Regions from separate parts of the Jejuibacter calystegiae genome, predicted to be linked through region 3. Evidence: predicted binding sites of a transcription regulator. Region 3 holds the regulator's gene; each other region holds the start of a gene.
The links. Region 3 encodes PurR, which represses purine synthesis genes. Its sites were predicted from a motif close to CANGCAAACGTTTGCNTG; they were not measured.

Region 1: pyrC (dihydroorotase) is a predicted target of PurR. The motif match lies at 1,899-1,916, and genes of this name have one in related genera.
Region 2: rbsD (D-ribose pyranase) is a predicted target of PurR. The motif match lies at 1,483-1,500, and genes of this name have one in related genera.
Region 4: purM (phosphoribosylformylglycinamidine cyclo-ligase) is a predicted target of PurR. The motif match lies at 1,934-1,951, and genes of this name have one in related genera.

What each region holds. Positions count from the first base shown of each region.
Region 1 is NZ_CP040428.1:3,338,828-3,341,957, forward strand. It holds gene bssS (biofilm formation regulator BssS) at 1-180, opposite strand, end outside; gene dinI (DNA damage-inducible protein I) at 457-702, opposite strand; gene pyrC (dihydroorotase) at 789-1,835, opposite strand; gene FEM41_RS15445 (lipoprotein) at 1,959-2,519, opposite strand; gene FEM41_RS15450 (VOC family protein) at 2,716-3,130, shown strand, end outside.
Region 2 is NZ_CP040428.1:1,184,129-1,187,258, reverse strand. It holds gene kup (low affinity potassium transporter Kup) at 1-1,322, shown strand, start outside; gene rbsD (D-ribose pyranase) at 1,518-1,937, shown strand; gene rbsA (ribose ABC transporter ATP-binding protein RbsA) at 1,945-3,130, shown strand, end outside.
Region 3 is NZ_CP040428.1:3,562,480-3,565,609, forward strand. It holds gene punC (purine nucleoside transporter PunC) at 1-387, opposite strand, end outside; gene punR (DNA-binding transcriptional activator PunR) at 506-1,417, shown strand; gene purR (HTH-type transcriptional repressor PurR) at 1,453-2,478, opposite strand; gene cydH (cytochrome bd-I oxidase subunit CydH) at 2,779-2,868, shown strand; gene FEM41_RS16440 (MFS transporter) at 3,060-3,130, shown strand, end outside.
Region 4 is NZ_CP040428.1:4,951,027-4,954,156, reverse strand. It holds gene ppk1 (polyphosphate kinase 1) at 1-59, opposite strand, end outside; gene purN (phosphoribosylglycinamide formyltransferase) at 207-848, opposite strand; gene purM (phosphoribosylformylglycinamidine cyclo-ligase) at 848-1,885, opposite strand; gene upp (uracil phosphoribosyltransferase) at 2,127-2,753, shown strand; gene uraA (uracil permease) at 2,828-3,130, shown strand, end outside.

The sequences.
Region 1 (3,130 bases), 220 kb from region 3:
AAACTGGCGGGCAACATCGGTGGTTAACCAAAGGGTCTGGCCAACTTCAGTTTCGTCCGGCTGAGCTTGATTCGCGGTCAGGTAGTGCAGGCGTAACATCAGAGCATCGTAACTGTCTACGGTGCTGATATCCCATCCGACAAGGGGATGAGTCTGAATTACTTCGTTATTTTTTTCCATGATACCCCCTTAATACGTGTTTGTAGCAACGGACTGTGAGGATCAATGCATATTTTATTCGTGAAGCAGTATCATTATATCAAAAAACAACCAGTACTGCAGTCTGAATAAAAATTAAGATTACTGATTGCGCTTTTTTTGATTAATACGAGCAATAAATCATCGTTTCGATGGGAATGGGATTAAAATTTCAGAGAGTATTCTTAAGAAACGTAACGGAGGGAAAAAAGCCGGGCGGCGAATCCCGGCAAAATAGCACAAAGAAAGAGAGGGGCGTCAGGCGGAGTAAAACCAGTCGTCGGCGCTTTCCCAGGTTTCCTGCAGAATGTCGCGAATGCGTTCTTTATCATCCGACGAACCGCCAATGACGGAGAGATTATTGCTGGCGGCATAGCGCACCAGAATCTGCCCCGGGCTTTCGGGAAAGGCATTTTCAATACGACGCGAGAATTCGCCGCTAAGCGCGTCGAGAGCGCCGGGCGGCAACACCGTGGTCCTGGCAATGGTCACTTCAATACGCATAAAAAAATCCCCTGTTGGTGATGCTGTATATATATACAGTTAAGCCGTGCGACTTGCAACAGGGGAATGACGATTATCGTCAGCCGTTAGCGTTTAACCGACCAGGCCAGAGTCTCACCCGCCAGGAAAGGGATTAAAGCATCATCGCTAAGGGCAATACTTTCCGGCATCTGTTGCGGTTCACGCACCAGTTCAATGGTCTCTTCATTGACCGGCAACCCATAGAAGCGTGGGCCATTGAGCGAACAGAAGGCTTCCAGATGCGCCAGCGCGTCCAGCTCTTCAAACACCGTGGCGTAGGCGCCCATAGCTGCCGGGGCGTTAAAACAGCCTGCGCAGCCGCAGCAGGCCTCTTTACGGTGGCGGGGATGTGGCGCGGAGTCAGTCCCCAGGAAGACGCGATCGCAGCCGCTGGCGACCAGCTCGCGCAGAGCCTGTTGATGCACGTTGCGCTTGAGGATCGGCAGGCAGTAGAGGTGCGGGCGCACGCCGCCGACCAGCATATGATTACGGTTAAACATCAGATGCTGAGGCGTAATGGTGGCCGCCAGCCGCTCGTTGCCGTCGCGTACATACCAGGCTGCTTCCTGGGTAGTGATATGCTCGAACACCACTTTCAGGCCGGGTAGACGCTGGCGCAGCGGTTCCATCACGGTTTCAATAAAGCGCGCTTCACGGTCGAAAATATCGATATCGGCATGGGTGACTTCACCGTGTACCAACAGAGGCATACCGATTTTTTCCATCCGCTCCAGTACCGGCATAATGGCATCAATGCTGGTGACGCCGTGGCTGGAGTTGGTGGTCGCGTTGGCCGGGTAGAGTTTGGCTGCGGTAAAGACGCCCGCTTTCATACCGCGCTCCAGCTCATCCGGATCGAGGGAATCGATCAGATAGCAGGTCATCAGCGGCTCAAAGTGGTGATTGGCGGGAACGGCGTCCAGAATGCGCTGGCGATAGGCCTGGGCGGCTTCTACCGTGGTTACCGGCGGGACCAGGTTGGGCATCACAATCGCCCGGCCAAAGGTGGCGCTGGTCCAGGGAACTACGGTCTGCAGCATTTCGCCATCGCGCAGGTGAAGGTGCCAGTCATCGGGGCGGCGGATTTTTAAAACCTGGATCTGTTCGGTCATGGAGGTGCTCCGGCTAAAGGGAATCGGTCGGGTGGGGCCTGATTATGCCGGGCACTAAGGATAAGCGGAAACGTTTTCCTTTGCACCCCCCGGCGTAAAATTTTCCGGGGGGGCGGGGGAGGATTAATCCGTGAAGGGGATGATTATCTCGCCGGGTTTCACTTCAATGCCTTTGGCGTATTTCTTCGCCATGGCTTCGCCTTTACTGTTGTCTTCGCGCAAAACGTAGGCCGGTTTCTGGTTAAAGTAGCTACGCAGCGACTGATTCAGATAGGGAACGATAGTCTGGAGTACCGACTCCATCTTTTTCGGTTCGATGGTCGTGTCCACTACTTCCATTTCACGCAGGTAAATAGCGCCCTGTTCCGCATTGAAGAAGGGTTGCGCTTTCAGGGTAAGCTTCATGGTGGCTTTCTGATTACCGAACAGCGAACTCATATCCAACTGGGCATCCCCGGTCAGGGTGACCTTATTGGGTTCTTCACGGCCAATCTGGCTGGCCAGGTTGGTCAGTACGATATGGGCATCGGCCACGCCGGGCACACCAATATCTTTGGAGAAATCATTGCGCTTCGCCAGCGCCTGGTTAATCTCCTGTTCGCTGATAGTATAAGACGTGAGCTGGTTACATCCTGCCAGCAGGCCGCCAATCACCAGCGCCGCGGCCATTACAAACTTTTTCATAGCATTCCTCTTTTGCATGCCGGATCCTCAGATCCTGACACAAAGCAGCATCCTGCACCAGCGGGAAGATAACCAGCAGAAAAAACTGAAAACTCCCCGGCGGGCAGAGGACGATGAGGGCTGGCGGATTGATTTGCGTCTGTTTGGCCATCCGCCATGCACTATAGTAATGGTTAGGCTGGCGAGGAGGGGAAAGATGAACAAAATAGTTCCCTGTCTGTGGCTACAGGAACGGGCGCAGGAGGCGGTCAGTTTCTGGCTACAGGCGTTTGAAAACGGCCATGAGCGGATGCGTAACTACTACCCGGACGATCGTCATCTCCCCCGGGGAACGGTGATGACCGTCGATTTTAGTCTCTGGGACTGTGAGCTCCTGGCGCTTAACGGCGATGCGAAAATGCCGTTTTCCCCTGCCCAGTTTCTGCGTGTCGACTGCAGCTCTCGCGAGCGGCTTGAGCGACTGTGGGCGGCGCTAAGCGAAGGCGGAAGCGAACTGATGGCGCTGGACAGCTACCCGTTCAGCGACTGTTTTGGCTGGCTGGCGGATCCCTTCGGCCTTAACTGGCAGCTACGGCTGGCGGATCGTGATGAGATTGCGCCCGGAATGATGT
Region 2 (3,130 bases), 2.4 Mb from region 3:
TGGGCGTGCGTAGCATTATGGCTTCTCCTCAGGTATTGCAGGCGTTGAACCCCATGTGGGCTGCGCACTTCTTTATGGAGTACAAGGCCGTTTCATTTGTGGCGCTCGGTGCGGTCGTGCTGGCGATCACCGGCGTTGAAGCGCTGTATGCCGATATGGGCCACTTTGGTAAGCTGCCCATCCGTATCGCCTGGTTTACCGTGGTACTGCCGTCGCTGGCGCTGAACTACTTCGGTCAGGGGGCGCTACTGCTGCGTAACCCGGAAGCCATCAAGAACCCCTTCTTTTTACTGGCGCCGGACTGGGCGCTGATCCCTCTACTGATTCTGGCTACCATGGCAACGGTGATTGCTTCCCAGGCGGTGATTTCCGGCGTTTTCTCCCTAACCCGTCAGGCGGTGCGTCTGGGATATCTGTCGCCGATGCGTATCATTCATACTTCGGAGCGGGAATCCGGCCAGATCTACATTCCGTTCATTAACTGGCTGCTCTATTTCTCTGTCGTGCTGGTGATTATCAGCTTTGAGCATTCCAGTAATCTGGCTGCGGCTTACGGGATTGCGGTGACGGCTACCATGGTGCTGACCTCTATTCTTTCCTGTACCGTGGCGTGTAAGAACTGGCACTGGAATAAATTCCTGGTACTGCTTATTGGTCTGGCTTTTCTGTGTGTCGACGTACCGCTGTTTTCCGCCAACGTACAGAAGATCTTCTCGGGCGGCTGGCTGCCGCTGGCGCTGGGTCTGATCATGTTTATTGTGATGACCACCTGGAAGAGCGAGCGTTTCCGCCTGTTGCGCCGGATGCATGAGCACGGTAACTCGCTGGAAGCGCTGATAGCCTCGCTGGAGAAGTCGCCGCCGGTGCGGGTGTCCGGTACTGCGGTCTATATGTCCCGGGCGCTGAACGTCATTCCTTTTGCGCTGTTGCATAACCTGAAACACAACAAGGTGCTGCACGAACGGGTGATTCTGCTGACGCTGCGCACGGAAGATGCGCCTTATGTTCATAACGTGAAGCGCGTGTCCATCGAACAGCTGTCGCCGACCTTCTGGCGGGTGGTAGCCAGCTATGGCTGGCGTGAGACTCCGAATGTTGAAGAGGTGTTCCACCGCTGCGGGCTGGAAGGGCTGAGCTGCCGGATGATGGAAACCTCGTTCTTTATGTCCCATGAGTCGCTGATTATCGGTAAACGGCCCTGGTATCTGCGTCTGCGTGGCCGCCTGTTTCTGCTGCTGCAACGTAATGCGCTGCGGGCACCCGATCAGTTCGAAATTCCGCCTAACCGGGTGATCGAGCTCGGGACCCAGGTCGAAATCTAATGTCTCTTAAGGCTCCTTATTTATAAGGAGCCTTTTGTTTATATAGCTGAATCGATACAAAAATTCCTGTTTTGTTCCCGCCTGCGAAACGTTTCGATAGCGATCACACTTCTGCCATAACCTGATTGTTGTCGTGGGCGTTGTCTGATTACACTTTCACCAGCGAAACGTTTCGCTCGTGGAGTTACCAAAAAAATGAAAAAAGGCATTGTACTTAACGCTGAGATCTCCTCAGTCATTTCCCGCCTTGGCCATACCGATACGCTGGTGATTGGCGATGCAGGACTTCCCATTCCCCAGGGGCCTCAGCGCATCGATCTGGCTCTGACGCATGGGATACCTTCATTTATTCAGGTACTGGAAAACGTCTGTCAGGAGATGCAGGTTGAAGCTGCCATCCTGGCCGATGAAATAAAAAAATATAACCCGGCACTCCACGATCTGTTGCTCGAATTCTTTTTTCAATTGCAGCAACACCAGGGAAACACCATTGAAATTCGTTACACCCGACATGAGCAGTTTAAACAGCAGACAGCAACCAGCCTGGCGGTGATTCGCAGCGGGGAGTGTTCCCCGTATGCCAACGTCATTCTCTGCGCTGGCGTGACCTTCTGAGGCAGGGATGAACGCACTCTTACAACTTAAAGGGATCGATAAATCCTTCCCCGGCGTGAAGGCGCTCTCCGGCGCTGCGCTTAACGTCTATCCCGGTCGTGTGATGGCGCTGGTGGGCGAAAACGGCGCCGGTAAATCCACCATGATGAAGGTACTGACCGGTATCTATACCAAAGATGCCGGTTCGCTGTTGTGGCTGGGCAAAGAGACGGCATTTAGCGGCCCGAAATCCTCCCAGGAGGCGGGAATCGGTATTATCCACCAGGAGCTGAACCTGATCCCCGAACTCAGCATTGCCGAGAATATCTTTCTGGGCCGCGAGTTCGTGAACGGTTTTGGCCGTATCCAGTGGGGCAGGATGTATGAAGAGGCAGATAAGCTGCTGAAAAAGCTTAATCTGCGCTTTAACAGCCACCGGCTGGTGGGCGATCTCTCTATCGGCGATCAGCAGATGGTGGAGATTGCCAAAGTCCTGAGTTTTGAGTCCCGGGTCATCATTATGGATGAGCCTACCGACGCCCTGACGGATACCGAAACCGAATCGCTATTCCGTACCATCCGCGAACTTAAGTCACAGGGGCGCGGAATTGTCTATATCTCCCACCGCATGAAGGAAATCTTCGAGATTTGTGATGACGTGACCGTTTTCCGGGACGGGCAGTTTATTGCCGAGCGAGACGTTTCCACGCTAACGGAAGATACCCTGATCGAGATGATGGTTGGCCGTAAGCTCGAAGAACAGTATCCCCATATCGATAAAGCGCCCGGCGAGATCCGGCTGCGGGTGGAAAACCTGAGCGGTAAGGATCTGCATGATGTGAGCTTTACCCTGCGCAAAGGGGAGATTCTTGGGGTTTCTGGTCTGATGGGTGCAGGGCGCACCGAACTGATGAAAACCCTGTACGGCGCGCTGCCGCGCAGCCAGGGGCGCGTAACCCTGGACGGCCGGGAAGTTTATGCCCGCTCGCCTCAGGAGGGGCTGGCGAACGGTATCGTCTACATCTCGGAAGATCGTAAGCGTGATGGTCTGGTGCTGGGCATGTCGGTGAAAGAGAACATGTCGCTGACGGCGCTGCGTTACTTTAGCTACGCTGGCGGTGGTCTGAAGCACGGCGCTGAAGCGCTGGCGGTGCAGGACTTTATCCGACTGTTCAATGTGAAAACGCCATCAATGGAGCAGACCATCGGCCTGC
Region 3 (3,130 bases):
TTTTGCCTGCGGGCCGGGATAGCGATCGGCGACCAGCGCCTGCCAGCTTACGGTGGCGGCACAGACCCCAACCGCCTGAATAAAGCGCAGTGCCAACATCATGGTCGCGCTCTTGACCCACATCATTCCCAGACAGCCGAGGGCGAACAGCGCCAGCCCCGCCAGTAGTATCGGACGGCGGCCAAAACGGTCCGACAGCGGTCCCCAGATCAGCTGCGCCAGCGCGAAACCGGCCAGAAACAGGCTCAGACTGGCGCTAATAGCGCCGGGGCTGGTGTTCAGACTCTGCTGCATGGCGGAAAACGCCGGCAAATACATATCGGTGGCCAGAAAGCCGATAACGCTCAGACCGGCTAGCCAGACCATAAATCCTTTTCCAGGTTGCATGATTTCTCTCTAAGATCTTTTTTGGGTGATGCAGGGAATGGGCGCAGTGTAAGGAGTGCATCATCGCTTGTGAAACGCTAATATTTGCCTGTTGCATTCAAATTTTTTGCAGGCAGATATGTGGTCGGAATACTCACTGGAAGTGGTGGATGCTGTTGCCCGCAACGGCAGCTTTAGTTCGGCAGCCCAGGAGCTGCACCGGGTGCCTTCGGCGGTCAGTTATACGGTACGTCAGTTAGAGGCGTGGCTGGCGGTTCCGCTGTTCGTGCGCCGCCATCGAGATGTCGAACTGACGGAGGCCGGGGCCTTTTTTCTGCGCGAAGGACGGGAGGTTATCAAAAAAATGCTCTCCACCCGTCAGCGCTGCCAGCAGATTGCCAACGGCTGGCGCGGGCAGCTCTCCATCGCCGTGGATAACATCGTTAAACCGGCGCGTACCCGCCAACTGGTGCTGGATTTCTACCGCCATTTCCCCGATGTGGAGCTGCGGGTTTCTCGTGAAGTGTTTAACGGCGTATGGGACGCGCTGGAGGACGGGCGCGTAGAGCTGGCGATCGGCGCCACCCGGGCAGTACCGGTTGGTGGCCGTTACGCCTTTCGGGATATGGGGATGCTGCGCTGGCATTGCGTGGTGGCGTCCGGTCATCCGCTGGCGGTAGCGGAGGGGGCGCTGGATGATGAACGACTGCGACGCTGGCCGTCGCTGGTCCTGGAAGATACCTCGCGCTCACTACCCAAGCGTACGACCTGGCTGCTGGATAACCAGCGGCGCATGGTGGTGCCGGACTGGGAGACGGCAAGAGAGTGCCTGGATGCCGGGCTCTGTGTCGGCATGGTACCAGCCCACGTTGCGCAACCGCGGATAAAAAGCGGTCAGTGGGTAGCGCTGGCTCTGGAGAATCGCTTTCCGGATGCCGCCTGCTGTCTGAGCTGGCGCCAGAACGAAGACTCACCGGTGCTGGGCTGGCTGCTGGATTATCTGGGGGATAGCGAAACGCTGAATGCGGAGTGGCTGAAGGAGCCCGGTTGAGCGGGCTCCCCTGTGCCTGGCGGCGATAGTGGTACTTAGCGGCGATAGTCGCGGAACGGGCCATCGGCCACCGAGCGGCGCTCAATCAGGCGCGGGTGAACCTCCAGGGTGCGGGACTGTTCGCGCTTATTGACGATACGGTCAATCAGCATATTAAAGGCGGTCTCCCCCAGTGAGTCCTTGGGCTGGTGGATGGTGGTCAGCGCCGGGGTAAAGTAGCGGGAGTTGCGCACGTTATCGTAGCCGATAATCGAAATATCCTGGGGCACCCGCAGCCCCATTTCGTCGGCGGCACACAGGGCGCCCATCGCCATCACATCGCCGCCGCAGAATACTGCCGTGGGGCGCTGGGGGACAGACAGAATCTGCTGCATGGCGCGGTAGCCGGATTCCGGCTCGAAGTCGCCCTGCACCACCCACTTTTCATTCAGTTTGATGCGCGCTTCTTCCAGCGCCTTCTTAAAGCCTGCCAGGCGGCCTGCGCCGGTATTGCGGTGCGGAGAGCCGGGAATCGCGCCGATATCACGATGGCCGCGTTCAATCAGGTAGCGTCCCGCCATATAGCCGCCTTCGAAGGCGTTATCGATGACCGAGTCGGTGAAATCAGCTTTCGCTTCGCCCCAGTCCATGACCACCATCGGGATATGGCGGTACTCTTCGAGCATCGCCAGCAGCGGTTCCGGATATTCCGAGCACATTACCAGCAGGCCGTCGACGCGTTTCTGAGCCATCATCGACAGGTAGGCGCGCTGTTTCTCCTGATTGTTCCAGGCGTTGCCCAGCACCAGGGTATAGCCCTTATCAAAGCAGCTTTTCTCTATGGCTTCGATAATTTCCGCAAAGTAGGGGGCCTCACTGCTGGTGGCCAGCAGCCCGATGGTTTTAGTGTGATTCACTTTCAGGCTGCGGGCTACGGCGCTGGGCGAGTAGTGCAGCTCTTTGATGGCGGCCCATACCGCATTACGGGTCTCTTCCGCGACAAAGCGGGTTTTATTGATAACATGCGACACCGTAGTGGTGGAGACGTTTGCCCGCTTTGCCACATCTTTGATTGTTGCCATCAGTCGTCACTCCCGGCCATTTCCTGGTCTCCTTGAATACCGGCCGGTTAATCGTTTGCCTGGACTTATCCCGGGGCGCAACTTTTCAGGTTGCAGGTATGTCGGGGAAGCGACACTGGACGGGAGGAGGGCATTACCGGACGGCGTAAAAACACGTTAGCCGGGGATTTTGTCCTATCTTTGCTAAAAGTGGAAGAGGAAATCTGCATTCAGGGCCACTTGATACAGGATTTTCAGGGGCGTTTGTGGGAAAATGAATCAGTCATTACGCTAATATGGAAAAAAGCACAGGAGAAAATCATGAGTACCGAACTGAAATACTCGCTGGTCACCACTATTATCGCGCTCGGCGTGATTGTGTGCGGCGCACTGACTGCCGTACTGCATTAATCCCCGACCCGGATGCGCGTCGTTGCGTATCCGGGCCTTTCTATTATTGCTATTTGCGCAACAGCCTTTTGCTTTTAACACGTCTTTAACTTTCCTCCGCAGACTGTCATTATTCTCCGCCTGACGATTTCCGGCAGCAGTGAGTTCCGCCCTGGTGGAAGCTGTCTCCCGAATTTACCGGAGAAATAACAATGAAATTTAATTTCCCCTTACTGGCGCTGGCCATTGGGGCATTTGGTATAGGAACAACAGAATTTTCGCC
Region 4 (3,130 bases), 1.4 Mb from region 3:
CGTTCGTTGAACGATAACCAGCTTAGCTCTTTTTCAATGTACAGCTTTTCCTGACCCATGCGACTCACACTCCGTTTGGTTGGTTCCCGTTTCCGGACGTGGAAAATCCGTCTCGGCGCTTATTATGGCGAGCAATATCCGGGTATGTCCAACGCCAGGCAGAAGTATCAGACAAGACTCTCCTTCCCGGGAGGGAAGGAGAGTGGTTATTCGTCGGCGGCGTAGCCCCGGGAAGGCAGGGGCTGGTCGTCCAGCCAGGCGGCATTATCGCGCATAGCCAGACGGCCATCCATAAACCAGCCGATCACCAGCGGGTAGATGGCGTGCTCCTGGTGCTGAACCCGGGCGATAACGGTCTCTTCGTCGTCGCCTTCAAAGATGGGCACGTTGGCCTGGAGGATCACCGGACCGCCGTCCAGCTCTTCGGTGACGAAGTGTACCGAAGTGCCGTGTTCGCGATCGCCGTTATCCAGCGCCTGACGGTGGGTATGCAGGCCGGGATATTTCGGCAGTAGGGAAGGGTGGATATTGAGCAGGCGACCACGATAATGGGCCACAAAAGCCGGGCTAAGAATACGCATATAGCCCGCCAGTACCACCAGATCGGGCGCGTGCTCATCAATCTGCGTCATTAGCGCATGATCATAGGCTTCACGATCCGGATAGTCGCCAGGCGAGAGCGCAAACGCGGCGATACCTGCCGCGCGAGCGCGCTCAAGACCGTAAGCATCGGCCTTATTGCTAAATACCGCCTCAATGGTGCCATCAATCCGTCGTTGCTGGCAGGCATCGATAATCGCCTGCAGATTGCTTCCACTGCCAGAAATAAGCACCACAATCTTTTTCATTACCCAATAACCACGCGTTGTTCAGAGTCAGAGGCCCTGATAATACCGATTTTCCACGCCTTTTCACCCTCTGCATTAAGCAGGGCGATGGCTTTTTCGGCTTCGTCAGGCGCCAGGGCGATGACCATGCCTACGCCGCAGTTAAAGGTGCGATACATTTCGTGCTGGCTGACGTTGCCCGCCTGCTGGAGCCAGTCGAACACCGCCGGCCACTGCCAGCTGGATTCATCGATAACGGCCTGGGTATTATCCGGCAGAACGCGCGGAATGTTTTCCCAGAAACCGCCGCCAGTCAGGTGGGCGACGGCGTGAACGTCGCACTGTTCGATAAGCTTAAGCACCGATTTCACGTAGATGCGGGTCGGCGCCAGCAGATGGTCCGCCAGCGGCTGGCCGTCGAGCTGGGTAGTGAGCGGGTCGCAGCCGCTGACTTCGACAATCTTACGTACCAGCGAGTAACCGTTGGAGTGCGGGCCGCTGGATCCCAGGGCGATCAGCACGTCGCCGTCGGCCACTTTGGTTCCGTCGATAATTTCTGATTTCTCTACCACGCCGACGCAGAAACCGGCCACGTCATAATCTTCGCCGTGGTACATGCCGGGCATTTCAGCGGTTTCACCACCAACCAGCGCACAGCCAGCCTGCAGACAACCTTCGGCGATGCCGCCGACGACGCTTGCTGCGGTATCTACGTCCAGCTTGCCCGTCGCATAGTAATCAAGGAAGAACAGCGGCTCTGCCCCCTGAACCACCAGGTCATTGACGCACATGGCCACCAGATCGATGCCGATAGTGTCATGACGCTTCAGATCCATCGCCAGCCGCAGCTTGGTGCCAACGCCATCGGTGCCGGAAACCAGCACCGGCTCGCGGTATTTCTGCGGCAGGGCGCACAGTGCGCCAAAGCCGCCAAGCCCCCCCATCACTTCCGGGCGGCGGGTTTTCTTCACCACCCCTTTAATTCGGTCGACCAGTGCATTGCCCGCATCGATATCAACACCGGCGTCTTTATAGCTGAGAGAGGTTTTATTGGTCATAAAAAAGGTTCCAGCGCGGTAGAAAAAATCGCGGTGATTCTAACAGTCCAGGCAAACGTTTGCGAGCCCTTCCGGTAATGAAAAACGCGCTAAGGAAGCAGGGCGCTGAAACAGGGCTCTGCTCTATACTGATCCGGAATCGATTGATCCCGATCGTGCGCCTTAGTGATGGCGCAGCGGCAAAAAAGCGGTATAATCCGGCGATTTTTTTTATGGCTGACGCATTTTGGGGAGATAGAGCATGAAGATTGTGGAAGTGAAACACCCACTCGTGAAACACAAACTGGGTCTGATGCGTGATGTGGACATCAGCACTAAACGTTTTCGTGAGCTCGCCTCGGAAGTCGGAAGCCTGCTGACTTATGAAGCCACTGCCGCTCTGGAAACCGAAACGGTGACTATCGAAGGCTGGAACGGCCCGGTGGAAATAGAACAGATCAAAGGTAAAAAGATCACCGTAGTGCCGATTCTGCGTGCCGGTCTTGGCATGATGGACGGGGTGCTGGAAAACGTACCCAGCGCGCGCATCAGCGTGGTAGGCGTTTACCGCGATGAAGAGACCCTGGAGCCGGTGCCTTACTTCCAGAAACTGGCCTCGCATATCGACGAGCGTATGGCGCTGGTGGTGGACCCGATGCTGGCGACTGGTGGCTCGATGATCGCCACTATCGACCTGCTGAAAAAAGCGGGCTGCCACAATATTAAGGTGCTGGTGCTGGTAGCGGCGCCGGAAGGTCTGGCGGCGCTGGAGAAAGTACACCCGGACGTAGAGGTTTACACCGCCTCCATCGATCAGGGGCTCAACGAACACGGATACATTATTCCGGGCCTCGGCGACGCCGGGGACAAGATATTTGGTACTAAATAATTTATTCAGCCGACTTTAACAGTCGGCTTTTTTTTGGATTTTCTTTCTTCGTTTATCACACAGAGGATATTGCTATGACGCGCCGTGCTATCGGGGTGAGTGAAAGACCGCCGCTGTTACAGACGCTCCCACTCAGTCTGCAGCATCTGTTCGCCATGTTCGGCTCCACCGTACTGGTGCCGATTATGTTCCATATCAATCCGGCAACGGTCCTGCTATTCAACGGCATCGGCACGCTGTTGTATCTGATTATCTGTAAAGGGAAGATCCCTGCTTATCTGGGCTCCAGCTTTGCCTTTATTTCACCGGTACTGCTGCTGTTGCCGCTGGGCTATGAACTGGCGCTGGGCGGCTTTATCGCCTGTGGCGCGCTGTTC